3 regions of the Brachybacterium sp. GPGPB12 genome follow, and region 2 is predicted to be linked to each of the others. Evidence: riboswitches for the same ligand, from Rfam matches in the RefSeq annotation. Region 2 holds a riboswitch; each other region holds the start of a gene.

Region 1 (4,250 bases), 1.1 Mb from region 2:
GACCTCGAGCAGGTCGACGCCGCCGCCCGCCCCCAGGACGACCTCTTCGGCCACGTCAACGGCCTCTGGCTCGCCGAGCACGTGATGCCCGCCGACCGGTCCAGCGACGGCGCCTTCCACGCGCCGCGCGACCTGTCCGAGGAGCGGGTGCGGGAGATCGTCGAGGAGGCGGCCGACGACGTCGCGCGCGCGCGGACGAGGCGGGGAGCCTGCCGGTCCCGACCACCGACCACGCCCGGATCGGCACGCTGTACCGCATGTTCATGGACACCGAGGCGATCGAGGCCGCCGGCCTGTCCGGCCTCGTCGGCCTGCTCGACGAGATCGGGGCGATCCGGGACCTCGAGGGCCTCGTGCGCCGGATGGCGGCGCCCGACTCGGGGGCCTCGGCGGTGCTCGCCTATGTGTGGACCGACGACCACGACTCCTCCCAGTACCAGGTCAAGATCCATCAGGGAGGCCTCGGCCTGCCCGACGAGTCCTACTACCGCGAGGAGCACCACGCCGAGACCCGCGAGGCCTATGCCGCGCACCTGGCGAACCTCGCCCGTCTCGCCGAGCGCCCCGGCCGTGCCGGGCTCGCCGTCGGCGGCCCCGAGGAGCTCGCCCGCGCCGTGCTCGACTTCGAGACCCGCCTCGCCGCCTGCCACGTCGACGTGGTCCGCCTGCGCGACCGGGAGAAGTCCGACAACCCCATGGACGCCGCGCGCGCAGCGAGCTCGCCCCCGCCTTCCCCTGGGACGCGTACATCGAGGGCACCGGCGCGCCGGCCGCGGCCTTCGACGTGGTCTCCGTCGGCCAGCCCGAGTTCGTCTCCGCCGCCGCCGAGCCGCTGGCCGGGGAGGACCTCGCCGTGCTCCGCACCTGGCTCGCCCTGCACACCGTCTCCTCCTACGCCCCCTATCTCCCCGCCGCGCTGGTCGAGGAGGACTTCGACTTCTCCGGCCGCGTCCTCTCCGGCGCGGAGGAGCTGAAGGAGCGGTGGAAGCGGGGCGTGGCCCTGGTCGAGGGCGCGGTCGGCTTCGCCGTCGGCCGCGAGTACGTCGCCCGCCACTTCCCCGCCGCCCACAAGGAACGGATGACCGCGCTGGTCGACGCGCTGATGGACGCCTACCGCGACTCGATCAGCTCGTTGGACTGGATGACCCCGGCCACCCGCGAGAAGGCGCTCGCGAAGCTCGAGAGGTTCACCCCGAAGATCGGGTACCCCTCGACGTGGCGCGACTACGACGGCCTCGAGCTCGTCCCCGGCGACCTCGTCGCGACCGTCCGCGCCTCCCGCCGCTTCGAGGCGGACTTCGAGTTCTCGAAGGTCGGCGGGCCGATGGACGAGACCGAGTGGCACATGACCCCGCAGACGGTCAACGCCTACTACAACCCCGGCCGGAACGAGATCGTCTTCCCCGCCGCGATCCTCCAGCCCCCGTTCTTCGACGCGGAAGCCGACGACGCCGTGAACTTCGGCGGGATCGGCGCGGTGATCGGCCACGAGGTCGGCCACGGCTTCGACGACCAGGGCTCGAAGTACGACGGGGAGGGCAACCTCGTCTCCTGGTGGACGGCCGAGGACCGCGAGGCCTTCGACGCCCGCGCCGCCCGTCTCATCGCGCAGTACTCGGAGCTGTCCCCGCGCGAGCTCGACGACTCCCACCGCGTCAACGGCGCCCTCACCATCGGCGAGAACATCGGCGACCTCGGCGGGCTCTCCATCGCGGTGAAGGCCTATCTCGCCAGCCGCTCCGAGGAGGAGGCCGCGGCCGAGCTCGACGGACTCACCGGCCTGCGGCGCGTGTTCTGGTCCTGGGCGACCGTGTGGCGGGGCCGGAACCGGCCCCAGGAGGCGATCCGCCGCCTGGCCGTGGACCCGCATGCGCCGATGGAGTTCCGCTGCAACACGGTCGCCGGGCACCTCGACGAGTTCCACGAGGCCTTCGACGTGCGCGAGGGCGACGGCATGTACCGCGCCCCCGAGGAGCGGGTGAGCATCTGGTGAGGCCCGATCCGCCCTTCCACGTCGGGCGGACGGTGCCCTCCTCCGTGGGCTGGACCCGCGTCGTCGTCACGGTGGTGGCGGGCCTGATCGTGTCGGGCCTGCTCGCTGCGGCGCGGCTCGGCGCCGGGCGCGATCGCGGTGCTCGCCGCCTTCGCGGCCGCTGGCGCTGTGGACGTGGATGGGCCAGGCCACCCGCTTCGTGGTCGACGGGAACGGGGTCACCGTCAGCCTCGGCGGCTTCCTGCCCCGCCGGGTCTGGCCGATCGAGGACTTCCGCACCGTGCAGCTGCGCGAGATCCCCACCGGCACCGTGGGCGTCGCCCTCGGCGGCTACGGCTGGCGGCGCGGGAGGGCGATGACCCCGAAGCCCGAGGAGCTCACCCCCGTCGGCCGGCGGAAGATCTTCACCGTCGCCGAGCAGCAGCGGCCCTACCGGATGCTGGTCACCCGGCCGGGGACGAGCGTGGAGATCATCGGGACGAAGGACACCTGCTACATCCTCTCCCCCGTCGACCCCCAGGCGGCCGCCGATGCGATCGACCAGGCCATCCGTGCCCGCCGCTGAGCGTGCTCCTGGGCTAGACTGTCTGCTCGTCATCCACTGACAGGGGAGCACCGTCCGGTGCTGAGAGTGCGCCGACGGCGCAGACCCTCGAACCTGATCCGGCTCGCACCGGCGTAGGGAGTCGGGATTTCCGTGGAGCACCGCCGGTGCTCCGCGCCCCTTCCAGGACCTGGGAGGAGACGTGATGACTCGTTATCGCACCGTCGATCTGCTGGTGACCGTGCTGATCGGGGCGGCCTTCGGGGTCGCCTTCCTCGGCTACGGCCAGCTCTACACCCTGATCGGCCCGCTGACCGCGGCGTTCAAGCCTGCCGAGGGGCCGCTGGCGGGGATCTGGTTCCTGCCGGCCGTGCTCGCCGCGGCGCTGGTGCGCAAGCCCGGCGCCGCCCTGCTCGCGGAGATGGTCGCCGCCGTGCTCTCGATGCCGCTGGGCGACCAGTGGGGTTGGAGCACCGCCGTGTCCGGTCTCATGCAGGGCGGCGGGGTCGAGCTCGCCTTCCTGCTCACCCGCTACCGCCGCTTCACCCTGCCCGTGGCGGTGCTCGGCGGGGTGCTCGCCGGACTGCTCGAATGGGGCTGGGAGAAGATCGTCTACTACCAGGAGATGAGCTGGCTGTTCTCCGGCACGATGCTCGCCTTCTTCCTGCTCTCGGGGCGCGCTGCTGTGCGGGGTGCTGGGCTGGGCGGCGAGCCGGGCGCTGATCGCGACCGGCGCGGTGGACTCCCTGGCCTCGGGCCGGGAGGCGGCCCGCGCGGTGGAGGCCTGAGCACCGGGACCGTCCCGGCGGCGTCCGTGCACGTCGACGGGCTGCGCTGGCGGCCGCTGACCCGGCGCGAGCCGACGATCGAGGGGCTCGACCTCGAGATCCCGCCCGGGCAGCGAGTGCTGCTGGCCGGGGCGAGCGGCGCGGGAAGTCGACCGTCTTGCGGGCGCTGGCCGGGTCGCTGGACCCCGAGGACGGGGACGGCGAGGGGCTCGTCCCCGCGCCCAGCCGGCCCGGGGAGCGGGGCCTGCTGCTGCAGAACCCGGTGCACGCCCTCGTCGGCGCGACCGTCGCCCGCGACGCCGCCTTCGGACCGGAGAACGCGGGACTGCCCCGGCCGGAGCTCACCGAGCGCGCGACCCGGGCGCTCGAGGCGGCGCGAGTCGACCTCGACCCCGAGCGGGCGCCGCTGGACGCCTCGGGCGGCCAGCAGCAGCGGATCGCGCTCGCCGGTGCGCTGGCCCTGCGCCCCGACCTGCTTGCTCCTGGACGAGCCGACCTCCATGCTCGATGCCCCGACAGCCGAGGAGGTGCGCCGGGCGATCCTCGCGGTCACGGGCGGCCGCACCCTCGTCGTCGCCGAGCACCGGATCGGGCCCTGGGCGCCGCATGTGGACCGGCTGATCGTGCTCGGCCCTCGCGCCCGGGTGCTTGCCGACGGAGCACCGGGCGAGCCGCTCTCCCGGCGGCGGGAGGTGCTGGTCGCAGCGGGGGTGCTCGAGGACGGGACGGCCGACGAGGAGGCACCGGGACCGGCCGAACCCGGCGAGACCGTCGCCGCGGCCGCACGGCGTCACCGTGCCCGCCCGGGGGCTCACCGCGCCGCAGGACCTCGAGCCGCGCGCTGGGCGGCTGACCGTGCTGACCGGCCCGTCCGGTGCGGGCAAGACCTCCCTGCTGCGCGTCCTCCTCGGCGCGACGGAGCCGG
Region 2 (4,250 bases):
AGGAGCGCCGCGCCTCCCATCCCGACGGCACGGAGGTCGACCCCCGCGCTTGGCTCGACGCCGTCGACGAGGCCGCCGGCCCCCTGCTCGAGCGGGCCGACGCCCTCGCCGTCGGCGGCCAGCGGACGGCATGGTGTCGCTCGACGAGAAGGGCGAGGTGGTGCGTGATGCGCCGCTGTGGAACGACACCCGCTCCGCCGACGCCGCGACCACGCTGATCGAGGAGATGGGCGGGGCGCAGGCGAGCGTCGAGGAGATCGGCGACCTCATGGTCGCCTCCTTCACCGCGTCCAAGCCGCGCTGGGTGCGCGACGAGGAGCCCGAGAACGCGCAGCGTCTTTGCGCAGGTCTTCGCTCCCGCACGACTTTGTCTCCCTCCACCTCGCCGCGTCCGGCACCGCGCCGTTCACCGATCGCGGCGACGCCTCCGGCACCGGCTACTACTCCACCCGCGAGGAGGCGTGGAAGCCCGAGCTCGTCGAGGCCGCGCTCGGGAAGGGCCTCGAGCTCCCGCGCCTGCCCGAGGCCCCGAACGAGGTGATGGCCCGCACCGCCTCTGGGGTCGCTATCGCGGCCGGCACCGGCGACAACATGGGCGCCGCGCTCGGCCTGTCGCTGGGCCCCGGCGACGTCTCCGTCTCGATCGGCACCTCCGGCGTGTGCGCGATGGTCAGCGATACCAGGCCCGGCGACGCCTCCGGGACCGTCACGGGCTTCGCCGACGCGACCGGCCGGTTCCTGCCCATGACCACCACCATCAACGGCTCCCGCATCCTCGAGGCCGGCCGCGCCCTGCTCGGCGTCAGCCACGAGGAGATGGCCGAGCTGGCGCTCGCCTCCGAACCCGGCGCGCACGGCGCGACGCGCTGCCCTACTTCGACGGGGAGCGCACCCCGAACCGTCCCCACGCCCGTGCGACTCTGACCGGCATGAGCGGCTCCACCACCCGCGAGGACGTGGCCCGCGCCTACGTCGAAGGGTCGCTGTGCTCGCTGGCCGATGGCATCACCTCCCTCGAGGAGCGCACCGGCACGGCCGCCCGCCGCATCACGCTGATCGGCGGCGGCGCCCGCTCCCGCGCCGTCCAGCGGCTCGCTCCCGCGATCTTCGGCCGCGAGGTCACGATCGCGCCCGACGGGGAGTACGTCGCACTCGGCGCCGCCCGTCAGGCCGCCTGGGCGCTCGCCGGCACCGAGGAGCCGCCCGCCTGGGAGATCAGCGGCTCGCGGATCGTCACGGCCGACGCGACGCCGCAGGTGCTCGAGGCATACCGGGAGCTGAAGGAGCGCACCGCAGACTGGAGCTGAGGGCGCGGAGGCGTTCCCGCGGGAACGTCCCCGAGGCGACGTGGCAGGGTGTCAGGCGGCCTCGACGGTGACGAGCCCCTGCACCTGGAAGCTACGTCCGGACGGTCGCGGACGGAAGAGAGCTGGGCCCCCGATCGGGCGGGGGAGTCCGAGTGCCGCGTCTGGACCGTCACCCGTCTGCCGAGGCGGTCCAGATGCAGACTCGGTGCGCAGGAGCGGACGAGGGGCGGCCGCGGGGCGGAGGAGGGCGGCCGCGGCGGGCCCGGCGCTCCGCGGCGCGGCGAGACCGGACCGCGCGGCGGCACGGCCATGGCTACACTCGGTGCTCGACACGGGGTGCCCCATCAGGGGCTGAGAGCACACCCGGAGAACCTGATCGAGTTCATGCTCGCGGAGGGATGTCGTCGATGAGCTGTGCGCTGTCGCGCGCCGGGCCGCCTGCCACCAGGCCGCAGTCCGCCACGCTGTCGTCCCCACCAGGGCCCCCGTGTCGCCTCCCGCGCGCCGCCGCGCCCCGATGCGGCCCTGCTCCGACCGCGACGCGCCCCCACCCACTGTGCGGCGGGCGTGCTCGCATGCCCTGAAAGGACCGCACGACCATGACACCTTCCACCCCCATCACCCCCGCCTCCCGGCCCGCTCCCGCGCTCTCCGAGCAGGTCGTCCTCGTCACCGGGGGCGCCCGAGGTCTCGGCCGGGCCCTCACCGAGGCGTTCCTCCGCGAGGGAGCCAGGGTCGTCATCGACCACCTCACCAGCGAGGCCGCCGCCCGGGAGATCGCCGACGCACACCCCGGCCGGGCGATCGCCGTGCGCGCCGACGTGCGCGAGCGCGACCAGGTCGAGGAGCTGTTCGCGCACGCCGAGGCCGAGTTCGGCGACCCCGTCGACACCGTCGTGAACAACGCCTTGGCCGGCTTCTCCTTCGACGGGGACGCCCGCGCTAAGGCGCACGAGATCGGCTACGAGGCCTTCGCGGGACAGTTCTCCGGCGCTGTGCAGGGCGCGCCGCACACGATCCAGTCCGCCCTGCCCGGCTTCGACCGCGCCGGCTCGGGACGCGTCGTCAACATCGGCACCAACCTCCTCCAGCACCCCGTCGTGCCCTACCACGACTACACCGCGGCGAAGGCGGCGCGGCGCTGGCCCTGACCCGCACCTTCGCCGCCGACCTCGGCCCCCGCGGCATCACCGTGAACATGGTCAGCGGCGGCCTGCTGCGCACCACCGACGCGAGCTCCGCGACCCCGGAGGCGGTGTTCGACGCGATCGCCGCGAGCACCCCGCGCGCTCTGTGACCACGCCCGCCGAGCTCGCCGACGCCGTGCTCCTCCTCGCCTCGCCCTGGGCACGGGCGATCACCGGGCAGAACCTCGTCGTCGACGGCGGGCTGGTGATGGACTGATGGCCGCCCACGCCCATGCCTCCGTGACCGGCGCTGTCCGCCGCCCGGTGCGGCTGAACCTCTTCGCCCACGCCTGCGGCCACCACTCCGCGGCCTGGCGCGCGCCCGGCTCCTCGGTGGCGCGCCTCGCGGACATCACGTACTGGGAGGAGCTCGCCCTGATCGCGGAGCGGGGCCGGCTGGATGCGGTCTTCCTCGCCGACGGCCAGTCGATCGGCACGGCCGGCGTCGAGCGCGGCCCCGCCTGGATGCTCGAGCCGCTCACCGTGCTCACCGCGATGGCCCGTGCCACGGAGCGGATCGGGCTGGTCACGACGGTCTCCAGCACCTTCTGGGATCCGTTCCACGCCGCCCGGTCGCTGGCGAGCCTCGACCACATCTCCCGCGGCCGGGCCGGGGTCAACGTCGTCACCTCGATGACCGACGAGGAGGCCCGCAACCACTCCATGACCGCCCTGCCGGACCACACCCACCGCTACGCCACCGCCGCGGAGTTCATCGAGGTGCTCCAGGGGCTGTGGGCGTCCTGGCCGACGGGCGAGATCCTCGCCGAACCGGACGGCGCCTACGTCGACCCCGCTCTCCTGCGTCCCCCGCACCATCGCGGTGAGAAGTTCGCGGTCGACGGCCCCCTCAACGTGCCGACCCCGCCGCAGGGCCGACCGGTCCTCTTCCAGGCCGGTGCCTCGGAGGCCGGGCGCGCGCTCGCCGCCCGACACGCCGAGGGGATCTACGCCGTGGCCTGGGACCTCGCCTCCGCCCGCACCTATCGCAGCGACATCCGCTCCCGCGCCGCGGCGCTCGGACGCGACCCCGACGCCCTCGCCGTCATGCCGGGGCTGGTCCCCTACGTCGCCTCGACCGAGCAGGAGGCACGACGCCGCAAGGCCGAGCTCGACGCCCTGCTGCCCGTGCAGGACTCGCTGCGCCAGCTCTCCTTCTTCGTCGGCCAGGACACGTCGGACTGGGAGCTCGACGCCCCGGTCCCGCCGCCGCCGCCACTGGAGGAGTTCACCGGGCCGAAGGGCCGCTACGCCACCGTGCTTCGCATCGTCGAGACCGCCCGCCCGACCGTCCGCGAGCTGCTGGGGCTCCTCGCCGCAGGTGGCGGCCACGCGACCGTGATCGGCACTCCGGAGCAGGTGGCCGACGAGATCGAGCGCTGGGTCGATGGGGGAGCGGCCGACGGCTTCAACCTCATGCCTCCCACCCTGCCGGGCGGCATCGAGGAGTTCGTGGGCCAGGTGGTGCCGGTGCTCCAGCGGCGTGGGCGGTTCCGCCGCGAGTACGAGGGGACGACTCTGCGCGACCATCTCGGCCTGCCGCGGCCGCGGCAGGGGATGCCGGCGCCGGCGGGGAGCTGACCGATCCGGGCGGGCGTCCGGCGGAACGGGACCGCTGAGGGAGGGGGTCTGTTCGCGGCGCCTGCCCCTCGCGCGGGAGGGGCGTCCCTGTGAGCGCTCAGAGGGAGCGCTCGGGCTCCCTGGCTCGGACCCGCCCCAGGATCGCGTCGACGAAGAGCTCCGTCACCTCGGGAGC
Region 3 (4,250 bases), 720 kb from region 2:
AGTAGAGCATCATCCCGATCGACAGCGCCGCGCCCGCGACGAACAGCGCCCGCCACCCCCAGACCGCGTACTGCTCCGGTCCCAGCATCGCCAGCGGCGCCGCGACGGCGAAGGCGATCGTGGCCTGCGCCCACGGCGCCATCGAGAGGATCAGCCCGCTCATCAGTCCGCGCCGCCGCGGCATCGACCACTCCATCGCCAGCGGGATCGCGGCGGAGTACTCGCCGGCCACGAAGATCCCGCCGAGGAAGCGCGCGCCAGGATCAGCGCGACCGTGCCCGGGCCGAGCACCTGGTGGGTGGGGACGAGGGCGATCGCGAGCGCGCACGCCGCGGTGCCCGCGATCGCAAGACGGGTGGTGCGGGTGCGCCCCATGCGGTCCGCGATCCGCCCGAACACCACCCCGCCGACAGGCCGGCCCAGCGACATCGCGACGATGATCAGAGCCGCCGCCGACGCGGTCGCCGACGGGCCCGCGATCACGAGCATCGCCGGGGCCAGCGCCGTGACCGGCAGGAACACATGGATGTTGTCGATGAAGTTTCCGACCACGCCGGCGCGCGCGCGGCCCGGCCCTCGGGCGGCAGGGCGCGGGTGCCGGTCGCGGGGATCGAGGCGGCGGTCATCGGGTCGCCCCCGCGAGGGCCGGAGCCGGGGAGACGGCGGCGGAGTCCACACGTCGTGCCTGCTCGAAGAACTCCAGCTCGTGACGGCAGGCGAGGAGGAAGGCGCGCGCCGCCTCGGCCCGCACGGCGGGATCGGCGGCCTCGAGCTCGCGCTCGACGACGCCGAGCGCCCCGCGCACCCCCTCCACGAAGGTGGGGTCGCGGTAGGTCAGGAGCCACCCCGCGTAGGGGTGCTCGTCCGGGACCTCGGGCAGGCTCGCCCCGACCTGCGCGTACAGCCAGAAGCAGGGCGGCGCCGCGGTCGCTCCGACGGCCGTCGGGTCGCCGAGCGCCCGGGCGAGCAGGAAGTCGGTGTACGCGCTGGTCACCGGGCTGACGGCCACCTCTGCCGCGTCGGGGCGGGTCGCGAGCCAGGCGCGGTGCGAGCTCGAGCTCGGTGTCCACACAGTGCCGGGAGGAGTCCGACCAGAACTCCCGCGCGGCAGGGGCTTCCGAGATCTCGGCCAGGGTCGCGAGGGCGCGGGAGTAGCGCTGCAGGTAGTGCGCGTCCTGCGCGAGATAGAAGGAGAACTGCCCCTCGGGCAGGCTCCCGTCCACCAGCGCCGCCACGAAGCCGGAGCCCTCGATCGCGCCGGCGAGCGGCGCCCCGGCCGCCCACAGCGCCTCGGTCCACGGGCCGACGGGCGGGACGGAGGCGGCGGGGCCGTCGGCCGTGACCAGGGCGGCGAGCTGCGCCGGTTCCTCCCACCGGTCCGGCACCGCGCCCGTCGCCACCCACGGTGCGGCCGATCCCGCCGCGAGGCGCCGTGCCCGGTGCGCATGGTCGACGGGACCGTTCCCGCTCCCGACCTGCAGTGCCGCGCCGTGCGCGATCGCCTCGTGCGACCAGTCGGTGACCCAGGCGAGCGCCGTGGCCGGGTCCTCGCCGGCGCCGAGCCGGGTCGCGAGCGCCGCCGCGAGGGAGCGACCGGTGCCGTGCGTGCTCGTCGTGTCCACCCGCGTGGAGTGCACCCGGTGGCGGGTCCCGTCGGCCGCGATCCAGGTGTTGGTGACCGCACGGCTGTCGAGGTGGCCGGTCTTCACCACGACCGCGACGCCGGTCGCCTCCGACCAGCGGGCGGCCTGGGCGAGGGCCTCGTCCTCGTCGTGCGCGCGGGGCTCGCCGGTGAGGACGGCGAGCTCGTCGATGTTCGGGGTGACCACGGTGGCGAGGGAGCAGAAGCGGATCATCGCCTGCTCCGCCTCGGGCTCCAGCGACCTGTCGCGGCTGGTCGCGACCATCACCGGGTCGACCACGAGCACCCGCGGCGGATGGGCGGAGAGCCAGGTCCGGACGGCCTCGATGATCTCGGCGGTGCCGAGCATGCCGGTCTTGACCGCCTCGAGCTCGACGTCGTCGGAGACCGCGCGGAGCCGCGCGGCGAGGAACTGCGCGGGAGGGACGTGGATGTCGCTCACGCCGTGGGTGTTCTGCGCGACGACCGCGGTCACCGCCGCCATGCCGAAGCCGCCCGCGGCGGTGATCGACTTGAGGTCCGCCGCGGTGCCGGCGCCTCCCGTCGGGTCCGTGCCCGCGATCGAGAGCACGCGCGGGGCCGATGGCGCTGGCCGGCCGGACGCGAGTCGACCCGGCGCGGCGACGCGGGGGAGGGCAGCGGGAAAGAGGGTGCAAGGATCCGAGCTCATGCGGACATCCCTTCGCTAGTACGAACTAGATCAGGTTCCACGGGTGTGATCTCAGCGCCTCGGGCGCACCCCGTGTCCAGTGGCCGAGTGTAGGCCACGCGGCGGGGGAGGGGCCGGGATGTCCGGAGCCGATGCCTCTCTACCGCAGAGGTCCGACAGACGACGCGAACCCCTCGAGAACCGGTGGATGACGCTGTGGAAAAGGGGGTTCTGTGGAGGGAGGGTGTGGATGGAGGGGCGTATAGCGGTCGAGATGCGCCACTCGATCAGAAAGTTATCCACATATTCCTCCCGGACCTTTCTTCTGTCCGTGTCGGTCACTATTGTGAAGTGGTCGGATCGAAAGGGGCGGTGCACCGATGCGTCGCCGACGCGGAGGGGGAGGAGGGACCGATGAGCATCACGCGACCGGAGCATCCGTCGGGCGATGAGGTCGCCGACGACGCACGCGACGCGGTGCGTTCCGAGCGGTCGGATGCCGCCGCACCCGATACCTCCGCACTGGAGGTCGCCCTGCCCTCGGTTCCCGCCTCGTCGCCGGCGGTGACGGCATCGCCGTCGGCCCCTGCCACCACCTCCCCGGACCCCGTCGACGATGCCCTGATCGCGTCGCTTCCTGCACGTTTCCGCCGGGTTGGCGCACGCCAGGCTCGTACTCGTGCCGCGCTGCCCGATCTCGGCGGTCGCGCCGACGACCCCGCCCTGAGCGAGGCCGCGCAGCGCGTGTGGGATGCGGAGCGCGCCACTGCCCTCGCGCTCGCTGCGCAGTACCGCGCCCTCGCCGCCCTGCACGAGTTCGAGGGCGAGTACGAGGATGCCTGCGAGCTCGACGAGGTCGAGACGCTCCGCGCCGCACTCGGCCTCAGGGTCACTCGCAGTGCCGCGAGCTGGCGACTGCGCGACGCGTACCAGGCCGTGAACCATTTCCCGCGCACCCTCGAGAACCTCGAATCCGGAAGCATGCCGTCGGCCTGGTTCCAGAAGATGCTGAAGACCTCGCAGAAGCTCTCCGAATCCTCCAGGAGGGATCTCGATGCCGTGATCTCGACATGGTCCACGGATATCAGCCCGGAACGATTCTTCACGCTCCTGCGCGCCCTCATCGAGCATCTCGCCGAGCGCGAGAGCCGTCCCGATCTCGTCGCCGCGCTCGAACGCACCGTCGAGTCGCTTCCCGGCGCGGAGGCCGGCACCGGGACCCTGAGGATCACGGGCCCGATCCCCGAGATCCTCGCCCGGTGGAAGTCGATCGACGAGTCCGCCCGCGCCGTCCAGGCGGCGCGGCGTGCGGCGCTCCGCGGCGGCACACCGATCCCGCACGACCCTGACGGCGTCGTCCTCGAGACCGGCAGGGCCCTTCCGCTCACCCGGCGCGCTACGCCCTGATCGACACCGCCGACCTCGACGTCGACGGGGTCGCCGTCCCCGCCGAGCGGTTCCGCCTCAACGTCACCGTGCCCGTGCTGACCCTGCTCGGCGCCTCCGACCAGCCCGGCATGCTCGACGGCGTCACCCCGCGCCGCCCTCGATGGCGCGTTCCCTCGCCGGCGGCTGCACCGTCTGGCACCGCGTCCTCACCAGCGCGAGCGGCGGCGCCTTCCTCCCGCTCCCGGCCGACCGCGTCACCCCCACCCCCGCGATGCTCGAGCACCTCCGGCTCCGCAACGGGCAGTGCGCCGTCCCCGGATGCACGCGCCCCACCTCCTGGGCCTCCGAGTGCGACCACATCGAGGAGTGCCTGCGCGGCACCCCGGGCGAGGGCGGCGCCACCGAGGTCGAGAACCTGCACCTGCTGTGCTGGCGAGACCACCTCGACAAGACGAACGGCCTGCTGGACCCCACCCGGCTCCACACGCAGGCAGGCAAGCCGGGCCGCACCCGCTGGACGATCGGCCGCCACGGCGACGCCGTCACCGTCCTCGACGACCTCGACCACGC

Evidence for each region. Region 2 has a riboswitch for thiamine pyrophosphate ahead of WKH84_RS15040 (SDR family NAD(P)-dependent oxidoreductase). Riboswitches for the same ligand answer to the same signal wherever they lie in the genome.
Region 1: it holds a riboswitch for thiamine pyrophosphate, as region 2 does, so the genes downstream of both, WKH84_RS21500 (ECF transporter S component) here and WKH84_RS15040 (SDR family NAD(P)-dependent oxidoreductase) in region 2, are expected to answer to the same signal.
Region 3: it holds a riboswitch for thiamine pyrophosphate, as region 2 does, so the genes downstream of both, WKH84_RS10895 (bifunctional hydroxymethylpyrimidine kinase/phosphomethylpyrimidine kinase) here and WKH84_RS15040 (SDR family NAD(P)-dependent oxidoreductase) in region 2, are expected to answer to the same signal.

What each region holds. Positions count from the first base shown of each region.
Region 1 is NZ_CP149573.1:3,696,678-3,700,927, reverse strand. Features, by position in the region: partial or broken gene WKH84_RS21520 (hypothetical protein) at 1-123, shown strand, start outside; partial or broken gene WKH84_RS21515 (M13 family metallopeptidase N-terminal domain-containing protein) at 258-659, shown strand; gene WKH84_RS21510 (M13-type metalloendopeptidase) at 644-1,993, shown strand; gene WKH84_RS21505 (hypothetical protein) at 2,172-2,558, shown strand; TPP riboswitch at 2,590-2,695, shown strand; partial or broken gene WKH84_RS21500 (ECF transporter S component) at 2,743-3,063, shown strand; gene WKH84_RS21495 (hypothetical protein) at 3,483-4,178, shown strand; gene WKH84_RS21490 (ATP-binding cassette domain-containing protein) at 4,121-4,250, shown strand, end outside.
Region 2 is NZ_CP149573.1:2,585,306-2,589,555, forward strand. Features, by position in the region: partial or broken gene xylB (xylulokinase) at 1-1,307, shown strand, start outside; TPP riboswitch at 1,630-1,723, shown strand; gene WKH84_RS15040 (SDR family NAD(P)-dependent oxidoreductase) at 1,907-2,458, shown strand; partial or broken gene WKH84_RS15045 (SDR family oxidoreductase) at 2,500-2,711, shown strand; gene WKH84_RS15050 (LLM class flavin-dependent oxidoreductase) at 2,711-4,075, shown strand; gene WKH84_RS15055 (hypothetical protein) at 4,173-4,250, opposite strand, start outside.
Region 3 is NZ_CP149573.1:1,863,149-1,867,398, reverse strand. Features, by position in the region: gene WKH84_RS10910 (MFS transporter) at 1-232, opposite strand, end outside; gene WKH84_RS10905 (hypothetical protein) at 163-552, opposite strand; gene WKH84_RS10900 (hypothetical protein) at 623-994, opposite strand; partial or broken gene WKH84_RS10895 (bifunctional hydroxymethylpyrimidine kinase/phosphomethylpyrimidine kinase) at 1,095-2,312, opposite strand; TPP riboswitch at 2,303-2,395, opposite strand; gene WKH84_RS10890 (hypothetical protein) at 2,508-3,698, shown strand; gene WKH84_RS10885 (HNH endonuclease signature motif containing protein) at 3,841-4,250, shown strand, end outside.